Regions from separate parts of the Pedobacter sp. P26 genome, predicted to be linked through region 2. Evidence: riboswitches for the same ligand, from Rfam matches in the RefSeq annotation. Region 2 holds a riboswitch; each other region holds the start of a gene.

Region 1 (3,152 bases), 870 kb from region 2:
CAGGAAAAGTAAAAGCAAGTTTTTTAACGCCTTCCTTTAAATGTGTTAGTTTATAAGGATCTGGCAATTCTGCCTGACTGTCTTTTACACCGGTAAACTTTAAGTTATCGTAAATGCCCTGGCTAATTTCGCCTGAAAGTGTGCCGTCTTCATTAATGGTGCCCCTATAAATTTTAGGACTTGGTCCGCTAAAACCAGAAAGTACAAACTGATTTCCCTGTACGGTACCTTCCAGCTCACGGCTATCGCCAGTTACCTGCATAATTACACCAGTAAGTTTATTTCCTTCTTGTTTTAATATGGCAACTTTGTTTGGAACGGCTTCTTTGGAAAAACCCTTAAACTCCCATTTACCAGTTAAGTTGGCAACAGGCGCAACATCTTTTCCCGGCTCAACAAAACGATAAGATTTACCTTGCTCTGCAGTAAAGGGCAAAGCATTGCCCTGCAAACCCGGCACCAGGCTTCTATATTCACCAGATATCCGGCCATCGCTTTCTATTTTGGCCACCAAAGCTGCATCGTAAGTATTCATTTTGATAAAGAGTGAATCCTGCCCCAAATATTTGATGTGGAAATCGTCTCTCCGTGTGCCGTTTAGCAGTGTAAAGGTGGCATGCGCTGCATCTTTACCTTTCAGTTCGAAATTAAAAGGCACTTCTGTTTCGGCAACTTTAAAAACACCACGCCAAATTCCTTCTTTTATAAATTTTTTGGTCGTTTTTGGCTCTTCATTTACCTTATCTACAGCAAAGGCTGTTGTAGAAATGAGCGATACCAGAACCAGCGCCTGCATTTTAGCCATGTAGTTTTTCATATTATAAAGTTTTAAGTGTAGGTTAAAATATGGGATGCAATACGATGCAGCCCCATATTTAGTTTAGTTGGTTTGGTTTATTTACTTTTTAGTGTTTCTGCTGAAGCCAGTTTTTCGGGTACAGGTTCTGCGATCAGCTCGTCGAGCACTTTATTGAATTTGGTTTCGTAATCGTTAAAATATTTTCCAGTTACCGTTCCGGTGTAACCAGTATAAATTTCCCTTACATTGCCTTTTCTATCGATAATGATGGTTGTTGGAAAAGCAATGAATTTATTTAGCGCAGGTAGTTTTTCGGCCACTACTCTTTTATCGGCAATGCCACCAAACAGGATATCGTAAGTGATGCCATATTTCTCTTTCAGTTTGCCTAAAGTGTATTTGGCATATTCAAGATCATCTTTTTGCTCGAAACCAATTGCAATGGCTTCTACCCCGCGTTTTTGGTTCTTTTTAAACCATGGCGAAAGAAAAACAGTTTGATCGGTGCAGTTAGGACACCAGGTACCGATCGTCTCAATAATTACGACCTTACCTTTATATTTATCGTCGGTTAAGGAAACATTTTTTCCTGTTAAATCTGGAAAGGTAAAATCAAGTTTTTTATAACCTTCTTTAAGAAAAGTAAGTTTGTAAGGATCAGGAAGCTCGGCATTTTCGTTGCGCTGGCCATCAAATTTCAGGTTTTTATATATCCCAAAGCCCTGCTCTCCGGTAATGCTATTATCGTCATTTATTTTTCCTTTCACAATAAAAGGACTTGGTCCGGTAAAACCAGATAATTCAAATTCATCGCCCTGTACGGTGCCTTCCAGTTCCCTGGTATCGCCATTTTTTCCATGCTCTGCCACAAAAGGAAGTGAATTACCCCTGAAACCAGGTACCAGGCTGCGGTATTCACCTGATAATGTTCCATCGGTTTCTATTTTTGCCACCAAAGCAGCATCGTAAGTATTCATTTTTACATAGATGGAATCGTCACCACGCCTCTCTACATGGAAATCATCACGTCTGGAACCATTAATTAAGGTTAAGATACCCGTTTGAGGGCTTTTACCTTTCAATTCGAAATTAAAGGGCACTTTTGATTCGCTTACACTAAACTCACCCCTCCAAATCCCTTCTTTTGGGAATGGTTTTGCCACCCTGGCAGATGCAATACCTCCCAATAACAGGACTGAGGTGGTTAAGCATGCAATTCTTGAGGAAATTTTCATTTTCATAATCATCATTATTAGTTAAACACTATCGTTTTAGAGTTTTTAATAACAAGGCATAATTTTTCCCACAGAAAACCATATAGCATGGATACAGGCTGTTTAAGCAACTGTTATGCTTTTAATGAAATCCCTAACAGGAAACGTGAGTTTACTTGTTATTGGTTAATTTATAATCTATTGCTAGATCAGTTTGAGCACTTTTTCCTATGGAAAGTTGCTAGAAGTTCAACGAGTACTGACTCTCCCTTCTTCTGTATAAATCAACTAATTAATGGTGGTGAATTAATTAGAGTAATAACCTAAACTAGTGGTGGTGATTAGTTAGGCGGTTCCTGATACCCCGGCAACTTATTGACTGAAATACATGACCACCATAATATTCTATCAAAAGGCCCCGGGGTACCAGGATTTTTAAATAAGAATATCTGAATGAAAACCTTTATCAGGTGATCTGTATCTTAGCTTATATTAGCGGCAACAGCAGTTATATTGATCTGAATAATTGATCAGAAAATATGGCTGAGGTTGTCTGCGGAGTTTCATATTGAACGTAAATTTGCTAGTGAACTATTATATTTTTTTGTAAAAGTATAAACTTTGATTAATTTAAACAATTATTCCTATAGATTTTATAGACTTTATCTGTAAATAATTGATTTACAGATATATAATTTGCAATCATTAATTTAGGCAGGGCGTTTGTTATTCTGAATGCAGTGAAGAACCCGGAGGCTCTGCGAAGCAAATCTTTAATTATTAAGAATACTAAAGTCAACTGTAAGATCCGTCGTTGCACTCAGGATGACAAATTGCGAGCGATTGTGTTTTATCGTCAACCTGTCCCATCTTCCATTTTTTACCACAGAGATCATAAAGAGAAAAACACGAAGAGCATGGAGCCTTTTCATTCCATCATTCATTTTACATTTTCCACCCTTTACCATAAAGGGCACTAAGGGAAGGCGCAAAGCTGCTATCATTCTGAACGCAGTGAAGAACCCAGAAGGCTCTGCGAAGCAAATCTTTAATTATTAAGAATACTAAAGTCAACTGTAAGATCCGTCGTTGCACTCAGGATGACAAATTGCGAGCGATTGTGTTTTATTGTCAACCTG
Region 2 (3,152 bases):
CCAATTGGCGGATATTATTTTCTGCCTCAAAAACTGCCCTCACGCCAGATGGCAATTGATCTTTAGCTTTTTCCATGACATCGAAAGGCAAAATGCCCAGGGCGCCACCTTCTAATTGTGTAAGCTGTTTAGGTGTTAATAGTTTAAGGGCAGTTACTTTAACCTGTCCGTTGTAATCGGCAAATTTTGTTCTGGCAATAATTGTCCAAAGTAGCGCTTGTATATCGTGCTGTTCTACTTCAGGATGTTTTTCTGCACTTTTCAAAATAGAAACCACAATTTCTTCTTTCGGGCCTAAAACCGGTGCAAACATGTAACCATCTCCTTTTGAAGGCGCAAATGTTCCGGCTTTTAAACAATAGCTTTTATTCGTCATTTCGTACAATCCTTCGCAAAGTACAAAACCACCCTCAGGGTTTTTGGGCAATAAATATAAAGGCTGTGCTTTTAATTTTGAAGGATTAACAAAGTCTGGCATTTTTTCACCTTCCCTGTTTACATCTTCAAAACTAGTAGTAATAGCGGCGGGTTGTTTTAAAAACCTGTCTACCCCCAGGGCTTTAGCACCCTGTGCTGTGCCTACTTTTAATAATTTATCTTTTAAGCCTCCAAATTGAGCGCTGGCATTGTTTAAACCCGTTACAATAAATAACAGTCCTAAACATAGTGATTTTGTGTTTTTCATAAAGTTACGATTTAGATAGGATGCACAAACTTAAAATATTAAGCGTTAATTTTATATTAAAAATTTTAAATGGCAAACTCAGCATAAAAATAACGAGTTCATTTTTAGATAGTTAATTTAAAAATCAAAATTTTATTTTGTGAATTAAAATTTAATTAAGACATTTGAAATATTATTTGGTGGAAAGCTAAATAAAAGTCAATCTTCACGGGTTGATTTATAAAGAAGTGGCGAGAGACTGGCTCGATGACCCACTGGCAACCCTCAGAAAGAGAAGGTGCCAATTCCTGACCGGATAGCATGGTGTTATCTGGTGATATAAATTAGAACTGATGAAAACATTAAATCTTCAATCGCTAAGCGAACCCAATGCAAACCTTAAAAAGGCAGAACAATACTCTGTTTCTTTTACTTGTTGCAATATGCGTGCGGTTATTTGTATGTGCTGTTGCATACATTAGTTAAAAAAATCTTCCTTTTTTGTTTCTTTCAAACTGGAAGGTCCCGAACATCGGGATACGCCCTGCCAGGTTTTAGGATCAACCTAAACCACCATATCTAATCGTTCAACAAAATAAAATAGTAATCATGTCAACATCATATAAATTTGAAACTTTACAATTACACGCTGGCCAGGAAATAGATCCCACAACAGGTTCGAGGGCTGTGCCGATTTACCAAACCACTTCTTACGGATTTAACAGCGCCGAACATGGAGCTAATTTATTTGCCTTAAAAGAGTTTGGCAACATTTACACCAGGATCATGAATCCTACCAATGATGTTTTCGAAAAAAGAATTGCAGCTTTAGAAGGTGGTGTAGCGGCTTTAGCAGTAGCATCAGGGCAGGCCGCTCAGTTTATTGCCCTAAATAATATCTTAGAAGCTGGCGACAGCATTGTTTCTTCTACTCATATTTATGGTGGAACTTATAACCAGTTTAAAGTTGCTTTTAAACGTTTGGGTATCCATGTTGATTTTGCAAATCCAGATGTACCTGAAGAATTTGAAGCTAAAATAACAGATAAAACTAAGGCAATATACCTGGAAACCATTGGCAATCCTGCTTTTAGTGTGCCAGATTTTCAGAAAATTGCTGCAATTGCTAAAAAATATGATCTTCCATTAGTGGTTGATAATACTTTTGGCGCAGGCGGTTATTTATTTAAACCATTGGAACACGGAGCCAATATTGTGGTAGAATCTGCAACGAAATGGATTGGTGGCCATGGAACGAGTATTGGTGGTGTGATCATCGATGGTGGAAACTACAATTGGGGCAATGGAAAATTCCCTCAGTTCTCTGAGCCATCAGCAGGCTATCACGGGTTGGTTTTCAGTGATGTTTTTGGCATCGGCGGACCATTTGGCAATATTCAGTTTATTATCCGGGCGCGCGTAGAAGGACTAAGAGATTTAGGGCCTGCCTTATCACCTTTCAATTCGTTTCTTTTATTACAAGGATTGGAAACCTTATCACTCCGCGTTCAACGCCATGTTGATAATGCTTTAGAACTGGCCACCTGGTTAGAAAACCATCCATTAGTTCAGGAAGTACAATATCCAGGATTAGCGAGCAGCAAATATAATAGCCTGGCAAAAAAATATTTAAGTAACGGTTTCGGCGCGGTTCTATCTTTCGAATTAAAAGGAAGTAAAGAAAATGCCACACAGGTTATTGATAACTTAAAACTGGTTTCGCATCTCGCAAACGTGGGCGATGCCAAAACGTTGATTATCCAACCGTCGGCAACCACACACCAACAATTGAGTGAAGCGGAGCAATTGGCTGCAGGTGTAAAGCCAAACGCATTACGGGTTTCAGTCGGTATTGAACACATCGATGATATTAAGGCCGATTTCGAGCAGGCTTTTGCATCTATAAATGTTCAGATCCCTACAGAGAGTTTATCAGCCTAAGCCCGTTCATTTTCCGAATACAATAAACAATGAGTACAGCATCAACATATAATTATAATAAACAGTTCAAATTAGAGAGCGGAAAAAAATCCGTAACCTGCAAGTTGCTTATCAAACTTATGGCAAATTAAATGCAAATAAAGATAATGTAATTTGGGTTTGCCATGCACTTACTGCCAATGCTGATGTTTTTGAATGGTGGGAAGGTTTGTTCGGTCAAAATGCTTTGTTCAATCCGGAAGAGCATTATATTGTCTGTGCAAATGTTTTAGGCTCTCATTATGGCAGTACCAACCCGTTAAGTACCAATCCGGTAACGGGCTTGCCTTATTATCTTTCGTTTCCACAATTTACTATCCGGGATTTAGTATCGGCACATCAGTTATTGGCTTCACATTTAGGTATTGATTATATTAAATTATTAATCGGTGGTTCTTTAGGTGGGCAACAGGCTGTGGAATGGAGCATTTCGGAACCTAATAAAATTGAAAACCTGATCTTAATTGCGACTAATGCTGCGCATTCTCCATGGGGAATTGCGTTTAAC
Region 3 (3,152 bases), 2.4 Mb from region 2:
TAATCGCCACCCAAAATCAGTTTGGAGAATTTTGGAGATCCGGTAATATTGGTTCTTTCACCAATATTGACAAAAATACTATCCGGAGTGATGGTTACAGGTTCCAATCCGCTTAAACGCATATAAGGCTCGAGCACCGGAATTTTGCGGGGTTCAGCTTTTCTGGCATTTTTGGCAATGCAACCAATATGTTCCGGCGTAGTACCACAACAACCGCCCACAATATTCACAAAGCCAGAGGCAATAAAATCGTCAACCAAATGTGCGGTTTCGTGTGGTTGCTCATCATAAGCACCAAACTCATTTGGTAATCCTGCATTTGGATAGGCCGAAACGTAACAACCTGCTTTTGCAGCAAGCTCCTCAATATGCGGACGCATTTCTTTTGCACCTAAAGCACAGTTAAAACCGATACTTAATGGTTTTGCGTGCATTACAGAGTTCAGAAAAGCTTCGGCAGTTTGCCCCGAAAGTGTTCTGCCGGAAGCATCGGTAATAGTACCAGAAATCATGATCTCCAGTTTACGGCCAATTACCTCTTCGTATTTTTTTATGGCTACAATAGCCACTTTAGCATTTAAAGTATCGAAAATAGTTTCGATTAATAATACATCAGAACCACCATCTACCAAACCCCGTACCTGCTCATAATAAGCAGCTTCCAGTTCATCAAAATAAACCGCCCTAAAACCAGGATCGTTTACATTCGGCGACATGGAAAGGGTACGGTTAGTTGGGCCAATAGCACCAGCCACAAAACACTTGCGACCGGGGTTTGCAGCCATAAATTCATTTACAGCTTCTTTTGCCACCCGTGCCCCTTCGAAACTCATTTCGTAAGAAAGGTCTTCCATCTGGTAATCGGCCATCGAAATGCGCTGGGTACTGAACGTATTGGTTTCGATGATATCGGCACCGGCCGCCAGGTATTCCAGGTGTATTGTTTTTATAATATCCGGACGTGTGATGTTGAGCAAATCGTTGTTGCCTTTTACATCACAGGGATGGTTTTTAAATCGCTCCCCTCTAAAATCTTCTTCGGTTAAGGTATATCGCTGAATCATGGTACCCATTGCACCATCAATCACCAAAATACGTTTCTCTAATTCTTCTCTTATACCCATTTGTTGTGTAAAATGTGGGATGGAAAATGGAAAATGGCAAGACACATCATACATCCTCCATTATACATTATTACATCCTAAAAGGCTTATCTAAAAAGTTGGTACGTGAATCGTAATCCTAAACTTATCTGTTTCCGCTATTTGCAGAATAGAATTTAGCACCTTGTAGGTTACAGGTTGCTAAGACTTCGTTGGGTCTAATCCCTCCGTCTTTCTTAATAAGCATACAAAAATGCAACAAAGCAACATCAATTCCAAAATTTATCGCCTTGCAACCAAATAAAATTACAAAGGCCACGCAAAACTGCGCAGCCTTAAGAATATTGTTCTGTTTTTAAAATCAGCAGACTACCTTTTTTCCATATTTTTTATTATACAAAATTACTATATACGCCAACCAAATTCCACCTACGGAACTTACAATATAGATATTTTCGGTTATAAAAGATTTAGTTATCGCCTGTATACAAGCGCCAATTAAGATGAAGCTAACAACTGCGACAAACTTATTCATTACTTTCTGCTTCCGAAAATGCGTAATAAGAAAAGGAAGATATTTAAGAAATCTAAGTATAAGGACAGCGCAGCTACAATAGCCATTTTTTTAGATTCAATCTGAAGAACCTGTTCGCCGCTAGCTTCGATCCCTTCGCCAATTCTTTTTATTTTTTGCACATCGTAAGCCGTTAATGCCGTAAATATGGCAATACCAATGAATGCCATAAACAAACTGAACTGTTCGCTTTGAACAAACATATTTATTACACTGGCAATCACTAAACCAATTACGCCAACCATTAAAATTGGCCCAAATTTACTTAGATCGATATTGGTTGTATAACCCATAAATGCCATAATTCCAAATATTCCGGCAGCTCCAGCAAAACAACTCACCACTGAGCCTGAAGTATAAGTTAACAAGATAAAACTTAAACTCACTCCAGTTAATACTGAATAAAGTACAAAAACGCCAATTAATGCTGGCAATGATAATCTGCTTAAACCGAATCCCATTAATAAAACCAATCCGAGTGGTGCAAACATCGCTACATAACCGAAAATCGACATGCTCACTTTTCCAGTTGAGGGATTAATATTTAAAAGGTATTGCATCAATTGCTCATTAGTACCAAATAAATACGCTGCCACTGTCGATAAACTTAACGCCACAAACATCCATAAGAAAACGTTGGCAAAGAATTTTTTAGAAACAGATCGTTCCTGAACGAAAACACTGTTGTCCTGATATTGATAATTTTGTTGTTCCATTTAATTTTTTGTGTATTTATTAGTTTTTATTTGAAATAAAGTCCGATTATCATTAATGCTAAAGCTATGAATAACCCAACAAACCATTTTATCATGTCTGTTTTTGTATTTGCCAAATCTTCTTTTGAGGCTAAATGTGCAGTTTTATCTACAACTGTTTTATCAACTTTAGACTCAATATAACTTGTTAAATTTTCGGCAACATCCTTATCTAGCTTTTCGCTTAAAGGTGCATATAACTGAGTTACTGAAATATTCATAATTATTAATGATTAAGCTTTGCCTTGTTAATCTCTTTCTTTAAATTATCTCGTAAGATAAAGATAATATTTTAGTTCAATCTTTTTGTCAACAGTTCTTCAACTTTTTTAAAGAATTGTAACGGTTTTAATGTACGCCATGGCAGATTATCAAATGCACCGCCAAAGTTAATGTAATAATCGATGCTATTATCGCGAAATTCGCTGATCACATGCTCCTGAAAATTTACCCCAACAATCCAGCCATCTTCTACTTCCTGAAACCATTCTTCGTAATAACTATCATCTGAAGCGTGAAAATTAAGTACATTTTCTCCTATCAGGATAAACTTATTAATGCCTTCGTCCATCATCAGCTCTAAAATATCGCGCTTCATCAGCATAATATCGTTGTTAATGGCATCGTTCCACTCGCCGATAAATTCGATAATGGCATAACTTCTGTCGTAGTCGGCATATAATACCTTCATGTACAGTGTATTCGAACCAAACTCATCCC
Region 4 (3,152 bases), 610 kb from region 2:
ATGCTTCGGTTGCTACAAAGCTTCCGTTAAATGACGGGTAAAAATAAGACCTGTTCTGCGCAGGCAAAGTAGACGACCAATCGTTACGTGCCGTGATGTTGGCGAAAAGGTAATTTCTGAAACCGATCTGACCTGATGCATAAACGCTATATGATTTTAAACGCGATAAATTATTGGATGAAATCAAGGGATCACGAGAGTTTTTAAGGGTATAAAGTCCGGCGATGGCCAGTTTAGGTGCACTTTGATCATTCTGCTCAATATATTGCCTGCGGATGTTACCGCCACCCAATAATTCTAAGCTAAAATCATCGTTTAACTGTTTGTTAAAGTTTAAGGTTGCGTCGGTATTATTCTCGCTTACCGTAAAGGCACTTTCGGTGTAAGATCCAAAAGGTGTTCCGTTCGTACCATAAGCGATTCTAACTTTACGCCTATCGTTGTAATAATCCGTACCCGATCTGAAATTGAAATCAAGGCCATCAATAATTTTATAATTAAGGGCTAAACTACCTATAATCCGACTGCGGTTCTGCGAAACTGTATTTTCGTAAGCTACCCAATATGGATTGCTGTAATAGCTATTATTCCAGTTAAACGTTTTTCCATTTTCATCCAAATAGTTTTTTAGCTGGTTAATATCAACCTGACGGCCGAACCAGGTAAACTGCAACATGGTACTGGTTGATCTTGATCCACCCGTTCCTGGTAAATTATCAGAATTAAGTTTGCTGTAATTTGCGTTTGCGGTTAAAGTTAATTTAGGTGTTACTTTTACTGTGGTATTCAATACAAACGAATTTTTGCCCTGTCCGGAGTTTGGTACTATACCTACTTGTTTCAGGTTATTGTACGATAATCGGAAGTCGTATTTTTCGCCAGCATCTGCAACAGATACCCCATTATTTAAGGAATATCCCGTTTGAAAGAAATCGCGTACGTTATCCGGATGGGCTACAAACGGAACAGGCACCCCTTTGGAATAAAACTGCGGAATTAACCTACCATCCAGTTTTGGTCCCCAGCTCTCATCTACCCCATCATTAATACCTTTACCAGCGCCATCCACATAACTGAACTTACCTTCTGATCCCTGACCAAAAGCATTTTGATAAACCGGCAGGGTGAGCAAAGTTTCTAGAACCGCGTTTGAATTAATGGCAATGCCCAATCCTTTTTTCGATTTACCTGTTTTGGTTTTAATGAGGATCACCCCTGCTGCAGCCCTCGAGCCATATAATGCAGCTGCATTTGGTCCTTTTAGGACGCTCATCGATTCGATGTCCTCCGGATTGATATCTGAAATGGTATTGGCGTAATCCCTGGCCCCAGCCGAATTCAACTGCGAGTTATCTACCGGAATTCCATCAACCACAAATAAAGGCTGGTTATTTCCGGCTATAGATGTTTCTCCTCTGATGACTACGCGAGATGATCCCATACTCCCCTGACTGTTCGTTACCCTAACCCCAGCTATTTTTCCAGCCAATGCATTTACCAGGTTAGATTCTTTAGCTTCGGCTACACGGTCTCCTTTCAATTCCTGAACGGCATAACCCAAAGATTTTTTCTCCCTTGAAATACCAAGAGCCGTTACTACCACTTCGTCAAGCGCATTATCGCTGGGTTGAAGAATGACCGAAATTGGGCCAGCATTTTTGTTGATTTGTATTTCCTGAGTTTTGAAGCCAATGTATGAAAATACTAAAATGGCTTGATCAGGCGCACTGATAGAAAAAACGCCCTTACCATCAGAAATAGTGGTTTGTTTGGTTTCTTTGATAAGAATAGAAACGCCTGGCAGTGTTTCGCCATCCGCCGATTTTACCGTTCCGGTAATGGTGACATTTTGAGCAAATACCTGCTGCGTAATAAAGAGCAGTAAGATGAGTGGTATTGATTTAAAAAGTTTGATCATGTGTATGTTTAAAAATTAGTTAAAAGATAAAAATCTGGGCAAAACGACTCCTAAACAGTTAATAAACGTGTTTTATTAAAAATAAAATGGAGTGGTTAGATCAAATGGGCCTGTTAAAACGGAGCAATTTTAACAGGGCGTGCGCATTCGGAAATATGCATTAGGGTTTGCATCAATGGATTTTAACTCGTCTGTTTTTTTCATTTCAATGATTTTCTATAAAACATATTTACTTATCAAAAGCAGCGTCAGGGCAAAAAAATAGCACCCCTTAAATCAGAAGTGCTCCATATATTTTGATAAGGATAATGCAAACAACTGACTTAACTACCCCAGATTCATCAGGGATGGAATTAGCACCATTTCTATAAATTAGATGGTTGCTAAGGCTTCACAGGGCCATTCCCTCCGCCTTTCTTGATAAGTATTTTAAAATAACTGGGGCAAAGGTATAATTAATTCCATTTATCCTATAGTTTTTATAGATTTTTAATGAAATATTTTTTATTTGGTTATTCCGCCCGTATATTTGTCGACTAATTTAGTCGATTAACACACGTCCTGATGAACCTAAAATCCATATTTACCGCCATACTGGCCATATCAACCTCTTTAACCTTTGCGCAACAACAGGCTGTATTGGCCAATCGCCAACAAGCAACAATCAAAGAAAAAAAGCAAAAGCATTTGTTGCGCTGGGCCATTGGCGTGGTATAGCGAAAGTAAAGGAAGGATTAGAAATCCCTTTTAATTTCGAAATCAACGAAAAAAGCGGTCAACAGAAATTATATTTCCGCAATGCCGAAGAAAGTTTCGAAGGTGGTCGGGTAAAACAAACTGCCGATTCACTTTTTGTCAAACTGGATCAGTTTGATAACGAACTTGCATTTGCTATAGTTGGTGATCAACTAACCGGCGCATTAAGAAAACAGGATAAAACTGGCAAACCTTTGATAATTATTGCCGAGCGAAAAAATTATCGTTTCAAAACTGATAAACCTGCCACAGCAGACTATTCTGGAAGTTATGATGTGGTTTTTACATCGACAAATGGTAAGGAAGAAAAAACAGTAGGTTTATTTAAGCAAACAGGAAACAAACTTACCGGCACATTTTTACGTGTAACCGGCGATTCTCGTTATCTTGAAGGCGTGGTAGAAGGCAATGAATTCCAGCTTTCGAGTTTCATCGGCTCCTCTCCTTCTTACTATAAAGGCACCTTTCAGCCAGACGG

What was found. A riboswitch is a leader RNA that binds a small molecule or an ion and turns the genes downstream of it on or off. The one in region 2 is predicted to bind S-adenosylmethionine.
Region 1: linked by a shared signal. The riboswitch ahead of ACQ86H_RS19645 (peroxiredoxin family protein) and the one ahead of ACQ86H_RS15605 (O-acetylhomoserine aminocarboxypropyltransferase/cysteine synthase family protein) in region 2 are both predicted to bind S-adenosylmethionine.
Region 3: linked by a shared signal. The riboswitch ahead of metH (methionine synthase) and the one ahead of ACQ86H_RS15605 (O-acetylhomoserine aminocarboxypropyltransferase/cysteine synthase family protein) in region 2 are both predicted to bind S-adenosylmethionine.
Region 4: linked by a shared signal. The riboswitch ahead of ACQ86H_RS12810 (SusC/RagA family TonB-linked outer membrane protein) and the one ahead of ACQ86H_RS15605 (O-acetylhomoserine aminocarboxypropyltransferase/cysteine synthase family protein) in region 2 are both predicted to bind S-adenosylmethionine.

Annotation. Positions count from the first base shown of each region.
Region 1 covers NZ_CP192574.1:4,229,092-4,232,243, forward strand. Annotated here, with positions in the region: gene ACQ86H_RS19640 (peroxiredoxin family protein) at 1-817, opposite strand, end outside; gene ACQ86H_RS19645 (peroxiredoxin family protein) at 895-2,040, opposite strand; SAM riboswitch class I at 2,202-2,299, opposite strand.
Region 2 covers NZ_CP192574.1:3,360,897-3,364,048, forward strand. Annotated here, with positions in the region: gene ACQ86H_RS15600 (hypothetical protein) at 1-685, opposite strand, end outside; SAM riboswitch class I at 900-1,010, shown strand; gene ACQ86H_RS15605 (O-acetylhomoserine aminocarboxypropyltransferase/cysteine synthase family protein) at 1,274-2,605, shown strand; partial or broken gene ACQ86H_RS15610 (homoserine O-acetyltransferase family protein) at 2,635-3,152, shown strand, end outside.
Region 3 covers NZ_CP192574.1:5,733,162-5,736,313, forward strand. Annotated here, with positions in the region: gene metH (methionine synthase) at 1-1,124, opposite strand, end outside; SAM riboswitch class I at 1,246-1,349, opposite strand; gene ACQ86H_RS26665 (Bax inhibitor-1/YccA family protein) at 1,638-2,393, opposite strand; gene ACQ86H_RS26670 (hypothetical protein) at 2,420-2,653, opposite strand; gene ACQ86H_RS26675 (hypothetical protein) at 2,725-3,152, opposite strand, start outside.
Region 4 covers NZ_CP192574.1:2,754,150-2,757,301, reverse strand. Annotated here, with positions in the region: gene ACQ86H_RS12810 (SusC/RagA family TonB-linked outer membrane protein) at 1-1,918, opposite strand, end outside; SAM riboswitch class I at 2,239-2,345, opposite strand; gene ACQ86H_RS12805 (hypothetical protein) at 2,483-2,635, shown strand; gene ACQ86H_RS12800 (peroxiredoxin family protein) at 2,869-3,152, shown strand, end outside.